Regions from separate parts of the Streptomyces sp. NPDC005963 genome, predicted to be linked through region 3. Evidence: riboswitches for the same ligand, from Rfam matches in the RefSeq annotation. Region 3 holds a riboswitch; each other region holds the start of a gene.

Region 1 (5,404 bases), on a different contig from region 3:
GTCCAGGGCGTTGGCCTCGCGCAGCCGCGCCTGGTACATCCGGTACGCCTCGGCGAGCGTCTTCTCGAACTGGTCACCCGCCTGGTCGGCGAAGGTCTCCTCGTCGATCAGCTCGTTCTTCAGGTTGGAGATCTTGGCGCTGAACGACTTCGGCGGGAACTTCTTCGGATCGAGGTCGAGATCGCGACAGACCAGGGCCATCAACCGCTTGGAGTCGGCCGCGTCGTAGATCGAGAACGACGAGGTGAAACCGAGCTTCTTGGATTCGCGGCGCAGGATGCGGACGCAGGCGCTGTGGAAGGTGGACACCCACATGGCGTTGGCGCGCGGCCCGACCAGTTGCTCGACGCGCTCCTTCATCTCGCCGGCGGCCTTGTTGGTGAAGGTGATCGCCAGTATCTGCCCGGGGTGCACGGAACGGCTCCCCAGCAGATGCGCGATCCGGTGCGTCAGAACCCGGGTCTTGCCCGAACCCGCACCGGCGACGATGAGCAGCGGGGAGCCCGTGTGCACGACGGCGGCTCGCTGCTGGTCGTTCAGCCCGTCCAGGAGGGCCTCCGGGTCCACCACGGTGCGCGGCGCGCCGTCCCGGTGGTACGCGTCCCGGGCGGGGGGTACGTCGAAGGCACCCTGGAAGAGATCGTCGGGGATCTCCTCCCGGGTGTGGCCCTCGGGGTCCTCATGGCCGTCGTGGTCCTCGGGCGGCGGGGGCTCCTGCGCGGCGTGCTGGAGGTTCGCCAAGAAGTCTTCGTCAAAGAGGCTGCTCATCGCTCTCCGAGTCTAGGCCGCCCCACTGACAACCCGGGCCCGCACCGGCCGATCCGGGGGGTCACGGGCGGCGAAGAATTGCGTTGGCGGGGCCCTGGCGGCCGTGTAGCGTCGCTCGCGTATCTGTTGTCGCCGTGAGGAGAGGCCGTTGCGTCGCTGAGGTTCGAGATGCCGTGCCCCGCACTTCCGGTGTGCACGAGCGCGACCTCAGAAGCGAGCTGCCCGGGAGCCGACGCTCCCCTCGTCCGGCGATCTCCCCTCTGCGTTCTCCCCCTGTGCCGTGGTCCGCGGTGCACGGCATCTCCCTGTGCAGCCCTATTGGCTCGTCGATGGTGGAGATCCGCTGATGTCTCGTCCCCTTCCCGCTTCCGTCGTCTGTTCCCGTCTGTCGTTCGCCTGGCCGGAGGGCACCGCCGTGCTCGCCGAGGTGTCCTGTGCGCTGGGCACCGGCCGTACCGGGCTGGTCGGCGACAACGGCAGCGGCAAGTCCACCTTGCTCCGGTTGATCGCCGGTCTGCTCACTCCCACGAGCGGCACTGTCCGGGTCGAAGGGGAGGTCGGATACCTCCCGCAGGATCTGACGCTGGCCACCGGACGGCGTGTGGACGAGGTCCTCGGCATCGCGGGCACGCGCGCCGCCCTGCACGCCATCGAAGGCGGTGACGCCCGCCCGGAGCTGTTCGACGCCGTCGGCGACGACTGGGACGTCGAGGAGCGAACCCTGGCCCTCCTGGACCAGCTCGGCCTCGGCCGCATCGGGCTCGATCGCACGGTGGGCGAGGTCTCGGGCGGCGAGGCCGTACTGCTGTCGCTGGCCGCGCTCCTGCTGGCCCGTCCACGGGTGCTGCTGCTGGACGAGCCGACGAACAACCTCGACCGGGCCGCCCGTCGACGTCTGTCGACGGCCCTCGACGGCCACGCCGGCACGGTGATCGTCGTCAGCCACGATCGGCAGCTGCTGGAACGGGTGGATCAGATCGCCGAGCTGCGGAGCTCGCAGGTACGGGTCTTCACGGGCGCCCTGAGCGCCTACCGCAGCGCCATCGCCATCGAGCAGGAGGCCGCCACCCGTATGGTCCAGGCCGCCGAGGCGCAGGTGACACGGGAGAAGAGGGAGCTGGACCGGGCCCAGACGCGGCGGGCCCGCAGTGTCCGGTACGGGAAGAAGATGTATGCGGACAACCGGCTGGACAAGACGACCATGCAGGCCAAGAAGCGTTCGGCCCAGGTCGCGGCTGGCAAGGAGCGCGGCGTCCACGAGGAGCGGCTGACTGTGGCGCGGGAGCGATTGGACCGGGCCGAGGCGCAGGTGCGCGAGGACTCGACCATCCGGCTCGACCTGCCCGCCACGGCCGTGCCCCCGGGGCGGAGCGTCCTGAGCCTGCGGGGGCTGAGGCTGCGGACGGGCGCGGTGATCGATGCCGTCGACGTGCACGGGCCGCAACGCATCGCCCTGCTCGGCGGGAACGGCGCGGGCAAGACGACGCTGCTGCGCACCATCGGCGGAGGGCTCACCCCGGTCGGGGTGGATGCGGCGGACCCGGTGTCCGTGCACGTACCGATGCGCCATCTGCCGCAGCGCCTGGACGTCCTCGACGACGACCGTACGATCGCCCAGAACGTGGCCCGGTTGGCGCCCACCGCGACCGACAACGCGATCCGGGCCCAGCTGGCCCGCTTTCTCTTCCGGGGCGCCCGGGCCGAGCAGCAGGTGCGGACGCTCTCCGGGGGTGAACGCCTTCGGGCCGCGTTGGCTGCGCTCCTGCTGGCCGACCCCGCTCCGCAGTTGTTGATGCTGGATGAACCCACGAACAGTCTCGACCTCGCCAGCGTCACCCAGCTCACCCAGGCGTTGGCCGGCTATCGCGGCGCGTTGATCGTCGCCAGCCATGACCGGGCGTTCCTCGGGGAGTTGGACATCACCCGCTGGTGGAGCCTGGACGGTGAGGGGCTGACCGAGGGGCTGGTCGAGGAGCCGGGGTGTTAGACAGCAGTCCCGGCCCGTCGCGTCTCGTCTCGGCCCGTCGCGCATCCCGATCGCGGCCCATAGGCGTCGGCTGTGGGCGCCCTGGCCTGATTCGGTCGCCCGATCGAACGCTTCAGCCTGCACAAATACCGCAGAAGGCCACGTTCGGTCACTCCTGGAACCGATACGGATGCGAAAGGTAATCATCCGAGCTCGACGGCACACCGAATGAAAAGGTCACGAAAATGTATCGGACAAATCGAACACCAATCTTCACAGCAGCCACACGGTTTGGCTAGCGTGCTGGCTCAGGCAGCCCGCACCACTGCGGCGATCCACGCCGATCGGGCAGCCACGCCGCATTCGGTCTCCACCCCCATGGGAGACCGGAGCCGGGGAACCACCGTGCAGCACCGGGGTGAATCGGGCCTGTTCGTGCGCAGGCCCGTAGGGCGCTTCCGTCCGCCCGAGCCCTCCAGCCAACCCGGTAGGCGACCTACGGAAGAAGGAGATGCCGGCCCTTGGTGTCGCATCGCAAGGCCCGAAGTCGCAACGTAAAACCCTCAACGGCCGTGGGGCTCACCACGGCAGCCATCGCTTCCGTCGGGCTCCTCCCGGCGCAGGACGCGCAGGCGGCGGATGACCGGACGCCCTCCGTGGAGGAAGTCCAGCAGAAGATCGACGCCCTCTACCGAAAGGCCGGTTCGGAAACCCGCCCCCGGGGAGCGGCACAGCAGGCAGCAGCCGAAGAACGCCGGGAGGTCGAGGAGTTGCGGTCGGCCTACGCCCGGCGCGCGGAGCGCCTCAGGCAGATGGGCAGAGCCCTGGGTTCCGCAGGGGCGCAGCACGGCGAGGCGGCGACCGTATCCGACGGCACCCGAAGAGACCTCTCGGCGGGGCCGGACGAGGGGCAGCGCGGCGCGACCGTCGACGGGACGGCCCCATCGACCGGGCCCACCGAACCGCCGTTCGCGACCGGCCTGCCCACCTCGCTCCCCCGCCCCCCGAGCGCCCTCCGTACGGGAAAGCAGCAGGTGCAGTCGAAGCTGGCCGAGGCGCGCTCCCTGTTGTGGCGGGGAGACGCCGAGACCAGAGCGCGGTTCGCGGCCGTCGAACAGGAGATGGCCGCCGAGGCGTGGCGCATCTCCCAGGAGGAGGCCAGACACACGGCGATGGCCCGGGCCGCGGAGGAAGCGGAACTGAAGCGTCTGGAGCGGCAGCGTCAGCAGCACCCCGGCTCGGCCTGGGGTGCGGCTCCTGCGGACGGGGTGCTCGCCTTCGCCCGGGCCCAGTTGGGCAAGCCCTATGTGCGGGGTGCGACGGGACCGCGTTCCTATGACTGTTCGGGGCTCACCCGGGCCGCGTGGAGAACGGCGGGGGTGGACCTCCCCCGTACCGCCCGGGAGCAGGCAGATGTCGGCCGGCAGGTGGACATGGGCGCACTGCGTCCCGGTGATCTGGTCTTCTTCTATGACGACAGCAGCCATGTGGGCATCTCCGTCGGCGGCGACAGAATGATCCACGCGCCGCAGCCGGGGGTGGACCACCACGTGGAGGTGCGTGAGGAGTCGATCTACACCATGCCGATCCGGGGGATCGTCCGACCGGCCTGACGCCGCGGCGGGTCCGTCGTCGCGCGGACCGCTTCCATCGTTCTGCTCCGGTTGATCACGACCTCATGGTCCGGCCGGTCCGTTCGGCCTGTTCCGGCCGGTCCGAAGGGGTCGGCCCGTCCCGGTCGGGCGGACCGGGGCGGCCCGTTCCGGCAGGGCTGCCCTCGCAGACCGGGTCTTTCTGGGGTGCGGGCGGCTCGCTGCCGTGAGTGCCGCGGGCCGTCAGGTCCAGACGGTGGCGATGAAGATATTCACGACCGTCAGTCCGCCGACGGCGGCGAACAGCCCCTTCTCGACGGTCTCCTCGTCCCGCTTGACGTACACCAGCCCCAGGATCACGACCAGCACCGCCATCTTGATGCCGATCTTGATGTTGTTCACGGTCTCGCCGTCGGCCTGGTTGAGGCCCACCAGTGCGACGCCGGTGACCAGCATGGTCAGCGCGCCGTGCAGCATGGCCGGGGTGAAACGTGCGGTACCAGTAGATATCGACTTCATCTGGGTGAGGAATCCACCCAGGAGAGAAGCGATACCGATGATGTGCAGCGCGACGAAGACATTGATGAGTACGTCCATGGGGCGGAGCCTAACCCTCCCCATATCACCACCCTCGGGTCAGGTGTACCTCATTCGCCGTATCGGTCATGGGGGTACGAAGTGGGTCACACCCATCGGGCGAACCACTCCAGAAATAGGTGCGAGACAGACAGCTTCAACCACATTCAGCCCATGGCCCCCTTCTTCCGTCATCTCGGGCATACGGTCCTGGCCCAGGCGACCTCCCGCCTCCGGTTCCCCCCGACCGGCCTCACGGAAGGACGTGGACGCTCTCGTGGCCGCGCATCATCAGCACCGCAAGCCCCGAAAGTCCCAGCAGCATCTGCTCACCGGCTCAGCCGTCCGCACGGCCGGCGTTCTCGCACTCGTCGGAACCGCAACCGCCACCGCGTTCCAGGGCAGCGGCCAGGCCGCCCCCGCACCCACCCCCGCACAGCTCAGGGCCGAGGTCGACAGTCTCCAGCGGGAGGCCACGGCCGCGGCGGAGCGCCAGGAGCTG
Region 2 (5,404 bases), on a different contig from region 3:
CCCGGCCCTCGGGGCCGCTCTCGGCGTACCCCGCGGAGATCACGATGAGTCCGCGCACACCGTTCTCGCCGCAGTCGGCGACCACGTCGGGTACGTGTTCCGCGGGCACCGCGACGACGGCCAGATCGACTCCCCCGGCGGTTTCGGCGGCGATCTCGGCGACGGACCGGAAGGCGGGCACCCCGTCGACGTCACGCTGGTCGGGAGGGAAGGAACGGTTCACGGCATAGGTGCGGCCGGTGTAGCCGGAGGCGAGGAGGTTGCGCAGGACGGCCCGACCCACCCCGCCGATCGAGCGGCCGGTGCCGATCACGACGACCGATGCGGGTGCCAGCAGGCGCTGGACGGAACGGGCCTCCGCGCGCTGTTCGCGCGCCCGCTGCACGGCCAGGGACTCGGCGGTGGGTTCGAGGTCGAGCGTCAGATGGACGGAGCCGTCCTCGAAGCTGCGCTTCTGGGTGTAGCCCGCATCACGGAACACCTTGATCATCTTGGTGTTGGCCGGCAGCACCTCGGCCGCGAAACGGCGGACCCCCCGCTCCCGGGCCACCGCCGCGATGTGCTCCAGCAGGGCGGAGGCCACGCCCCGGCCCTGGTGTGCGTCCTGGACGAGGAACGCGACTTCCGCCTCGTCGGCGGGCGCGCTGGCGGGGCGCCCGCGGGCGTCGATGCGGTCATAGCGGACGGTGGCGATGAACTCGCCGCCGACGGTGACGGCGAGCCCCACCCGGTCCACGTAGTCGTGGTGGGTGAAGCGGTGCACGTCCTTGGCGGACAGCCGGGGGTAGGGGGCGAAGAAGCGGTAGTACTTGGATTCGTCCGAGACCTGTTCGTAGAAGCTGACCAGACGGTCCGCGTCCTCGGTGGTGATCGGTCTGATGCGCGCGGTGGCGCCGTCACGCAGCACCACATCCGCTTCCCAGTGATCGGGGTACGCGTGCTCGGGCGGGGTCTGCATGACGGCAGCCTAAAGCTCGCCGACGGATCGCGAGGGCTACCCGGCACACTCCGCGACGGCCGATCTTCGTCGGCGTGCGACCGGGAGCACAGGGAGCGGGTGGGGCGCGGGGCCCGTCCATGGACGGCCGTGGGAGTGGATTCGCAGGGCGCTGTCAGGTGGCCGGAGTGGGGATCCGGATATGGAATGGACCCTTCCGATGCGATGGAAGATCGACGTCCTTGGGGTGCGCGCGAGCGGCACCCACCACCCCGCCCCACCGACCCGGAGGGCACGCGCCACGGCTCCGGATACCGCCTCCGGCAGGGGGCAGCGTGAGAGACTGGTCTAGACAACCGTTGAACCCGAAGGGCAACACCATGGCTGAGCGCCGCGTCAACGTCGGCTGGGCCGAGGGCCTTCACGCCCGTCCCGCCTCCATCTTCGTCCGTGCCGCCACGGCCTCCGGCGTCCCCGTGACGATCGCCAAGGCCGATGACAACCCGGTCAACGCCGCCTCCATGCTCGCCGTCCTCGGACTGGGCGCACAGGGCGGCGAAGAGATCGTCCTCGCTTCGGACGCGCCCGGGGCCGACGAGGCGCTCGACCGGCTGGCGAAGCTGGTGGCCGAAGGTCTGGACGAACTTCCCGAGACGGTCTGACCCGAGCACGCTGACGCCGCGGCTCTCGACACTCCGTGCGGCCCGCCGGTGGGTCCATTGCCGGGCTTACCCGCCCCGGCAGCGCACCTCAATCCGCGGTGACCTTCGCCCGGCCGTCGTGCGGTGCAGGCCGTGCAGTGCAGGCCGTGCCGTGCGGTCAGATCTTCACACCGTGGGCACGCAGATACGCGAGCGGATTGACGTCCGACCCGTAGTCGGCGCTCGTCCGGGCCTCGAAGTGCAGATGCGCCCCCGTGGAGTTGCCCGTGGAGCCGGCGCGGCCGAGTTGGTCACCCGGCATCACGCTCCGCCCCACGGAGACGCTCAGCGAGGACAGGTGCCCGTACTGCGTGTACGAACCGTCGTTCATCTTGAGGACCACGTTGTAGCCGTACGCCCCGCCCCAGCCCGCCTCGACGACCGTCCCCGCGCCCACGGCCACCACCGGGGTGCCCGTGGAGGCGTGGAAGTCGATGCCGGAGTGGCTGCCGGACGACCACTGCGAGCCGCCCGCACGGTAGTCCGTGGTGACATGGGATCCGGCGATCGGCAGCCGGAAGGCGTTCAGCCGCTGGCGCTCCGCCTCACGGGCCGCGCGCTCCTTGGCCTCGCGTATCTCGTTGGCGCGGGCCTCCGCCTTGCGCCGGGCCTCGGCAGCCGCCTCCATCCGGGCCAGCGCCTCGCGCTTTTGGATGACGGCCTGGTCGGCGACCTCGTCCGACAGCGAGTGCGCGGACAGCATCTGCGCGGTCATGGTGTGCTGGGTCCTCGCCTGGACGACGGCGGAACCCGCTGAGCCGGTCACGCCCGCGTCCAGCGTCACCGGTGTGGCACCCGTGGAGGTCTCGCCCGTACCGTCTGCACCTTCTGCGGTGTCGGCGTCCGGCTTGGCGACCGATCCGGCGTCGGAGGCGAAGGAACCGTCATCGACGGCCAGGGCCGGACCGGCGAGGGTCCCGACGACTCCGGTGGTGGCGAGGGCCGCGGCGGAGGCGAATCCCGCACTCGTACGCGTCTTGCGGCCCGGGGCACGGTGTCTCCCGGTGGAACGGGCGAGCGCCATGAAGAGGCTGTTCCTTTCCTTCCTTCTCGCCTACCGGGTTAGCTGACGGGTTCGGAGCAGGAAGGTCTCCTACGAGCCCCTCCGCACAGTGGCGAAGGCACCCGATTCACCCCAAGGGACCTGGGTCCCCGGCTCCCCAGACTCACGTCTGACGGGGACTCGGCGATGGCTGTCCGTGCCGCGGATGCGGCGTACTGCCGGCGAACAGCCGCACTGACGCTAAGCCGACGGGCCGCCAGGCGCCAAACAGACCGGCTCTTTTGTTAATCACGCCACAGTCGAGACGGTGGCCTTCCCCGTAAAACGGACAGGTTTCCTGCCTGTTCGCAGCACCGCCGCCGAAGCGGCGAAGGGCCCCGACGACACACGGCCGCCGGGACCCTTCTTCCACACGCGGACCGGCTTCCGCCGGAAGCGGTCAATCAGCCCGACACCACGGTCACTTCGCCGATGCCGAGGGCGCGCACCGGCTCCTCGATCTGGGCGGCGTCACCGACGAGGACCGTGACGAGACGGTCCTCCGGGAAGGCGTTGACCACGGCGGCGGTCGCCTCCACGGTGCCCGTCTGGGCGAGCCGCCGATACAACTGGGCCTGGTAGTCGTCCGCGAGGTGCTGCTCCACCTGGTCGGCGAGGGTGCCCGCCACCGAAGCCGCGGTCTCGTACTTCAGCGGAGCGACACCCACCAGGTTCTGGACGGCGACATCGCGTTCGGTTTCCGTCAGGCCCTCGGCCGCGAGGGTGCGCAGCACCTTCCACAGGTCGTCGAGCGCCGGCCCGGTGTTGGGCGTGTCCACCGAACCGCTGATGCCCAGCAGGGACGCGCCCGTGCCGTCGGCGGTCGACCGCAGGACCTGGCCGAAGGCCCTGACGCCGTACGTGTAGCCCTTCTCCTCGCGCAGCACCCGGTCCAGTCGCGAGGTGAGCGTGCCGCCCAGGCAGTACGTCCCGAGGACCTGCGCCGGCCACACCCGGTCGTGCCGGTCCGCGCCGACCCGGCCGATGAGCAGTTGGGTCTGCACGGCACCCGGCCGGTCCACGATGACGACGCGCCCCCGGTCGTCACCGCTGATCGCAGGCACCGGTCGGGGCGCGCCGCTGTCGCCCGACCAATCGCCGAGGGTTTCGGCGAGGACGGCGTCGACGTCGACGTCGGTGAGGTCACCGACGACGACCGCGGTGGCGGTGGCGGGGCGCACATGCGCGTCGAAGAAGGCGCGTACGGCCGCGGAGTCGATCCGGGAGATCGTCTCCTCGGTGCCGAGCCGAGGACGCGACATCCGCAGCGTGGGCGGGAACAGCTGCTTGTACAGCTCCTTGGCGGCCCGTCGACCGGGGTTCGCCGTCTCGTGCGGGATCTCGTCCAGACGGTTGCGCACCAGCCGCTCGATCTCGCTGTCCGCGAACGCGGGCGCGCGCAGGGCCTCGGCCAACAGGCCCAGCGCCTTCAGCAGCCGGGACACGGGCACTTCCAGGGAGACCCGGACCCCGGCATGGTCCGCGTGGGCGTCCAGGGTGGCACCGCAGCGCTCCAACTCGGCGGCGAACTCCTCGGCCGAACGCTTGTCGGTGCCCTCCGAGAGGGCGCGCGCCATGATGGTGGCGACGCCGTCCAGGCCCTCGGGCTCGGCGTCCAGCGGTGCGTCGAGGGAGATCTCCACGGCCACGACCTGCTGGCCGGGACGGTGACAGCGCAGCACGGTCAGGCCGTTGGGCAGGCTCCCGCGGTCGGGAGCGGGGAAGGCCCAGGGCCTGGCCTCCCCCGGCTGGGGCTGCGGGTGGAACTCCATGGTGGTCAGCGCCTGCGCTGCATCGGTCACTGGTCCGCCCCCTCTTCTGCGTCGTTCTGCTCGTCCGCGGCGTCCTGCGTCGGGGCCGGCAGCGGTTCGTACACCAGCACCGCCCTGTTGTCCGGGCGCAGTCGGGCCTTGGCGATCGCCCGCACCTCGTCCGCGGTGACGCTCAGAACGCGGTCCACGGCCGTCAGCGCCAGTTGGGGGTCGCCGAAGAGCACCGCGTACCGGCAGAGTTCGTCGGCGCGGCCCGCGACGGTGGAGAGGCGGTCAAGCCACTCGCGCTCCAGCTGTGCCTGAGCGCGCTCCATCTCCTCGGGCGTGGGGCCCTCATCGCCGAAGCGCGCGAGCTCCTCGTCGACGGCGGACTCGATCTGCGGAACCTCCACTCCCCCGGAGGTCTTGACGTCCAGCCAGCCCAGGGACGGCGCCCCGGCCAGGCGCAGCAGCCCGAAGCCGGCCGCCACAGCCGTCTGGTCACGGCGCACCAGACGGTTGTGGAGCCGGGAGGACTCGCCGCCGCCGAGGACGGTCAGCGCGATGTCCACGGCGTCGCACTCGCGGGTGCCGTCGTGCGGCAGCCGGTAGGCGGCCATCAGCGCACGGGCGGGCACCTCCTCCTCGATGACCTCGCGCAGCTGGCGGCCGATGTTCTCCGGGAGGGAGCCGTCGCGTGGTGGCTGCTTGCCGTCGTGGGAGGCGATGGAACCGAAGTACTTCTCGATCCAGGCGAGGGTCTGCTCGGGGTCGATGTCCCCGACGACCGACAGGACCGCGTTGTTCGGCGCGTAGTACGTGCGGAAGAAGGCGCGGGCGTCCTCCAGGGTCGCCGCGTCCAGATCGGCCATGGAGCCGATGGGGGTGTGGTGGTACGGGTGGCCCTCGGGGTAGGCGAGGGCGGTCAGCCGTTCGAAGGCGGTGCCGTACGGGACGTTGTCGTAGCGCTGGC
Region 3 (5,404 bases):
AGCGGATCCTGCTGCTGCGCGAACTGGGGCTCGGGCTGCCCGCGATCGCCGAGGTGCTGGAGGGCCAGCGGGACACCGCGGCTGCCCTGCGGACGCACCTGCGGCTGCTGGAGCGGGAACGCGAACGCATCGGGCGCCAGATCGCCTCGGTGCGGACCACCCTCCACAAGACCGAGTCAGGGGAGGAACTCATGGCCGAGGACGTGCTCGACGGCTTTGACCACACGCAGTACGAGCAGGAGGTGTCCGAGCGCTGGGGGCGGGACGCGTACCGCAGGGGCGACCAGTGGTGGCGTGCCCTGACCGACGAGGAGCGGAAGGGGTTCATGGCGCAGCAGACCTCGATCGCCGAGGACTTCGCCCGCGCGCTCCGGGACGGACTGGCCGCCGAGGACGATGCGGTGCAGGCGATCGCCCGGCGGCAGTACGAGTGGCTTTCGCTGGTGGAGGCGCCGTCGAAGTCCCACTTCATCGGGTTGGGGGACATGTACGTGGCGGACGCGCGGTTCACCGCCACCTACGACCGGCACGGAACGGGGACGGCGGCGTTCGTTCGCGATGCGATGCGGGCGTACGGGGAGCGGCACCTCAGCGATGACTGAGCACGGCGAACCGGACGCATCCTGGCGATGACCGGGCACGGAGAATCGGGTCGGCGCTCCGGGGAAGCTAGGCGGATGGCGGACGGAATGCTGCCGTCCGTACCGGTTCTCCCCGGCGCGCGGCAGACCCTCGTCACTATTGGAGTTGATCTTGCTCCGGATAGCGTAAGGTTGTGTTCAACGGCGCGGGGTGGAGCAGCTCGGTAGCTCGCTGGGCTCATAACCCAGAGGTCGCAGGTTCAAATCCTGTCCCCGCTACTAGTAAGACATTAGCCCGGCACTCTTTTGAGTGCCGGGCTAATGCATTTTCCCGTGCTCTTTGCGTTCGTGGGCGGCCGTCGGATCCGGTCGCATTCGGTCGTCGCATTTATGGGGGCATCGCCCGGTTGGACGACGGCGGCTCGCCACCCGACCCGGTTGCGGCCAGCATGAGGGGGGCGCGGGAACCGTGTCCGCAGCCGTGGGCGGACCGGGCAGGAGAGCAGTCTTGGGGCAGCAGGAGCAACAGCACCTCGGATTGGGCACCTGGCGCTTCGTCCGTACGCTGCCCGTCCTGATGATCGTCGGCGGTGTGGTCTTCGATGCACTGACCCCGCCGATGTTCACCGCCGCGCCCATGTTCGCGGCGGCTCCGCTGTTCGCCGCCCCCTTCTTCTCCTGGCTGTCGACCCTGCTGACGGGTGGCGCGGCCATGGTCGGGGTCATCGGGCTCCACTACGCCAAGGACACGCTCGCCGAGCCCACCACATACACCGAGATGATCACGGTGGTCACGGTCTCCGGTCTCGCGCTGCTGATCAACTGGGTGATCCAGCGCAGCAGCGAGCGGTTGGCGTCCGCCCGGGTGATCGCCGAAGCCGCCCAGCGGGCGGTGTTGCCCACCCCCGCGGAGGACATCGGCGGTCTGCGGGTCGCCGCGCGGTATGAGGCCGCGGTCGAGGACGCCTTCATCGGCGGTGACCTCTTTGCCGTGCAGGAGACGCCGCACGGCGTACGGCTGGTGGTGGGGGACGTGCGGGGCAAGGGGCTGGGGGCGGTGGAGACGGTCGCCGTGGCGATCGGAGCCTTCCGGGAGGCGGCGGAGCAGGAGAGTTCGTTGGAGGGGGTCGTCCAGCGGCTGGAGCGCGCGCTGACGCGCGAGGCTAACCGGAGGGAGAGCCTCGACGCCAAGGAGACCTTCACCACGGCCGTGCTCGCGGAGATCCCGCGCGGGGCGGGCATCGTCCGCATGGTGAACCGGGGACACCCCGAGCCGTTGCTGCTCCACCCGGACGGCCTGTTGGAAGGTCTCCCGCCCACCGAGCCCTCCCTTCCGCTGTCGATGGGCGATCTGGGGTCCTGGCCCGATCGGGCGGAGGAGTACCCGTTGCCGCCGGGCGCGACCCTGCTGCTCTACACCGACGGCCTCTCCGAGGCACGGGACGGGGCGGGACTGTTCTACGACCCGGCCGAGCGGCTCAACGGACGGCAGTTCCCGGGCCCGGGAGAACTCCTGGACGCCCTCCTCGACGATGTCCGCAGGCACACCGGAGGCGGCAGCGTCGATGACATGGCGCTGCTGGCGGTGGCCAGGCCGGCGGAAGGGCGCGCGCAGCGGCGGGAGCGCGGTCCTTGAGACCGAGCACTCGGGCGCCCCGGGCGGGTGCTGCTTGGATGCACCTGGCCGATCCCGGACCGATATTCGGTTGCGAGCCTCCAGCCGATCGGGTTGCCACGAGAAGAGGGCAGCAACAAGCTCGCGCACTCTCCGTGATTGAAGGGGAGCCATGCGCATAACATTTGACGAACAGTCAGGGTGATGATGCATACCCCGGCACGTTCAAGTCGCCCGAATCCGGCCGCTTGTGTCCGGTTAAGTCTGTGGCAAAGAGATTAAAGATCACTCAGAAGAGCTTGGAATAAAGTCCAGGTGTCTATTAACGTTCGATAACGCAGCGCGGTCGTCCCAGCCGTCGTCAGGACGGCGCCGTGCTCATGCGCCGAATTCCGCAAGGGAACCGGGGAACCACTAATTGGGGTGAATCGGGCATATTCTGCCGTGCAGTTCGCGGTCGAAGACGCTCGTAGGAGACCTTCCTGCTCCGAACCCGTCAGCTAACCCGGTAGGCGAGAAGGAAGGAAAGGAGCACGCCTCAGTGGCGTCTAACAGTCCTGCCCCGGAAGCACCGTTCAAATCCGGCGTCTTCAGTGAAGAGGGTGCAGCCCGCTCCACCGGCGAGTGGAACCCCACCGCCGAGACGGTCCGCCCGCGCGGTCGTCACAAGCACCGGGTCATGAAGCAGCGGGGCGGATTCGCCCGTAGCTCCACGGTGCTCGGTGTCGGTGTGATCGCGGCGGTCGGTGCAGGTGGCATGGCCACCGCGCAGAACAAGCCCGCCGTCTCCATATCCCTTCCCGACGCCATCTCCGAGAGCCTTCCCGACTCTCTGACGTCCGACGACGCCCCCGAGGTCGACCAGTCCGCCTCGTACGCGGCGATGGGACTCGCGGGGCAGGAAGTCGGCTCCGAGCAGTCCGGTGCCGGTGAGGCACTGCGCTCCCGCATCCTCCAGCAGGCGGAGCAGCAGCAGGCCAACGCCGCTGCGGCAGCCAAGGTCGCGGCTGAGAAGGCGGCTGAGAAGGCCGCCGCGGTGAAGGCCGCAGCGGACGCGAAGAAGGCCGCGGAAGAGGTCAAGCAGAAGGCGGCCGAGGCGAAGAAGAAGGCCGAGGCGGAGGCCAAGAAGAAGGCCGAAGCCGAGCGCATCGCCAAGCTGGCCAAGAGCTTCTCGCTCCCCCTCTCCTCGTACCGCATCACGGCCACCTACGGTCAGTCCGGTCCGATGTGGTCCTCGGGCCAGCACACCGGCCTCGACATGGCGGCCTCGTCCGGCACCCCGCTCAAGGCCGTCACCAGCGGAACCATCAAGTCGGCCGGCTGGTCAGGCTCCGCGTACGGGTACCAGATCATCCTCAAGCTGAACGACGGCACCGAGGTCATGTACGCGCACCTGTCGTCCCTGAACGTGAGCGCCGGTCAGAAGGTGGGCACGGGCGAGATGATCGGTCGCGTCGGCGCCACCGGCAACGTCAGCGCCGCGCACCTCCACCTTGAGGTCAAGACCGCCGGCGGTTCGGACATCGACCCGCTGTCCTGGCTGCGCGGCAAGGGTCTGAGGGTCTGAACCACAGCTCCCGTGACTGTGTCCGTGTCTGCGGGATCGAACGCCCCGTGGATGCGGACGGGTTCGCGGATCGCGCCGTGGTGCCCGATCCGTCCCGATGAGCGGCGCGGCCACGGCCGCCCGCCCCAGTCGGGCACAAGGTCTCCTCAAGCTCCGTCCGCCATCCTCAAGGCGTACGCACCGGCTCGCACGGCCGGCAACTGAACTCCGGCAGCCCTGGCGCACACCCCCCGACGCCAGGGCTGCCGGTTTTTCCGTCTCGGGCACCGCTGAGGGCCGCACCGCCGTGGGGAGCCCGGCCCGTCGATGTTGATGGGCGATTCGCGCGCGGACCGTGTCGGTGGGACCTTCGCGCGCCGTTCAGGCGCGATAGGGGTTGTAGCCCTCGTAGTCGCGGTGCGGTGGAGGCACCCACACCTTGCCGGTCGCCCGTGCCGCATGGGTCAGCGCCGGGCTCGCCACCGCCTTGCGCTCCCACATGTGGTGCAACAACTCCTGTTCGCGGGCGACGAAGTCGGCACCCGCCGCGCCCCGCCGGGCCCGGTGGCGCAGGAACGCCAACGATGTCGCGAACCGTTGGTACTCCGCGACCGCGTGCGCCGCGGCCGGGCCCTGTGCGCGTCGGACCACGTTCCGGGCCATGCCGCGCGCCTTCATGGAGGCCAGGGCGAGCGGTTCGGCGGGCGCGAGCCAGCCCGCGGTCGCGTACGCGGGCAATTCGGTGGCGATGGTGCGCAGTTCCCGTTGGCGCGTCCAGATCGTCAGCCAGGTCAGCAGTGCGAAGGCGGGCACCATGAACGCTCCGTAGACCGCGTAGAAGCCCCACGGTCCGAACAGGGAGGCCGAGCCGTTCCACAGGGCGTGCACTCCCATCGAGAGGACGAGCCCCACCAGGGGCAGCACGATCCGCCGTATTCGCTGGCGGCGGGTGGCGAGGGCCGCCATGCCGAAGCCGATGCCGGCCAGCACCGTGAAGAGGGGGTGGGCGAAGGGCGACATGACGATCCGTACGAAGAAGGTCGCCGCGGTCACCGAGGTGAAGCCCGATGAGCCGAGCGCCTGGTCCTCCCCGAAGGCGTTGCCGAGGTAGAGGATGTTCTCGGTGAAGGCGAACCCCGTCGACGTGAAGCCCGCGACCACGACGCCGTCGACGATCCCGGTGAAGTCACGGCGGCGGAAGATGAAGATCAGCAGGATCGCCACGGCCTTTGCGCTCTCCTCGACCACCGGAGCCACGACGGTCGCTCCCCAGGTGTCCGCACCGGCGGGGTCCGCGGTGGCGGTCGCGATCCAGCGGGTGGCGAAGGTGTTCGCCGTGATGGCGACGAGCGCGGCGGCGAAGGCGCCCCAGGCGAAGGCGAAGATCAGATTCCGCCAGGGTCCCGGTTCCACCCGGTCCAACCAGCGGAAGGCGGCGAGCAACAGGGGTACGGGAAGGGTGGCGAGCCCGAGCCCGACGAGGAAGCCCTCCGGCCCGGTCTGTTCGCGGACCAGCGCCAGGATGACGAGGGCGCAGAGGGCGAGCAGGGTGATCACGATTCCGGCTCGGACCGCTTTGCTCTGCCACAGCCGGGAGGCGCTGCGCGGTTTGTAGCGCCAGCGCGCACGATCGGGTACCGCGTCGAAGACGGGTTGCCGCGG

What was found. A riboswitch is a leader RNA that binds a small molecule or an ion and turns the genes downstream of it on or off. The one in region 3 is predicted to bind cyclic di-AMP.
Region 1: it holds a riboswitch for cyclic di-AMP, as region 3 does, so the genes downstream of both, ABZ348_RS05855 (C40 family peptidase) here and ABZ348_RS11245 (M23 family metallopeptidase) in region 3, are expected to answer to the same signal.
Region 2: it holds a riboswitch for cyclic di-AMP, as region 3 does, so the genes downstream of both, ABZ348_RS13580 (M23 family metallopeptidase) here and ABZ348_RS11245 (M23 family metallopeptidase) in region 3, are expected to answer to the same signal.

Annotation. Positions count from the first base shown of each region.
Region 1 covers NZ_JBEXVD010000002.1:594,822-600,225, forward strand. The annotation lists gene pcrA (DNA helicase PcrA) at 1-768, opposite strand, end outside; gene ABZ348_RS05850 (ATP-binding cassette domain-containing protein) at 1,115-2,755, shown strand; cyclic di-AMP (ydaO/yuaA leader) riboswitch at 3,080-3,244, shown strand; gene ABZ348_RS05855 (C40 family peptidase) at 3,307-4,347, shown strand; gene ABZ348_RS05860 (hypothetical protein) at 4,570-4,923, opposite strand; gene ABZ348_RS05865 (NlpC/P60 family protein) at 5,180-5,404, shown strand, end outside.
Region 2 covers NZ_JBEXVD010000007.1:181,677-187,080, forward strand. The annotation lists gene ABZ348_RS13570 (GNAT family N-acetyltransferase) at 1-958, opposite strand, end outside; gene ABZ348_RS13575 (HPr family phosphocarrier protein) at 1,318-1,599, shown strand; gene ABZ348_RS13580 (M23 family metallopeptidase) at 1,757-2,662, opposite strand; cyclic di-AMP (ydaO/yuaA leader) riboswitch at 2,675-2,837, opposite strand; gene ABZ348_RS13585 (pitrilysin family protein) at 3,085-4,452, opposite strand; gene ABZ348_RS13590 (pitrilysin family protein) at 4,479-5,404, opposite strand, start outside.
Region 3 covers NZ_JBEXVD010000005.1:359,256-364,659, forward strand. The annotation lists gene ABZ348_RS11230 (TipAS antibiotic-recognition domain-containing protein) at 1-602, shown strand, start outside; tRNA gene ABZ348_RS11235 (tRNA-Met) at 787-860, shown strand; gene ABZ348_RS11240 (PP2C family protein-serine/threonine phosphatase) at 1,090-2,217, shown strand; cyclic di-AMP (ydaO/yuaA leader) riboswitch at 2,570-2,726, shown strand; gene ABZ348_RS11245 (M23 family metallopeptidase) at 2,738-3,763, shown strand; gene ABZ348_RS11250 (PrsW family intramembrane metalloprotease) at 4,124-5,404, opposite strand, start outside.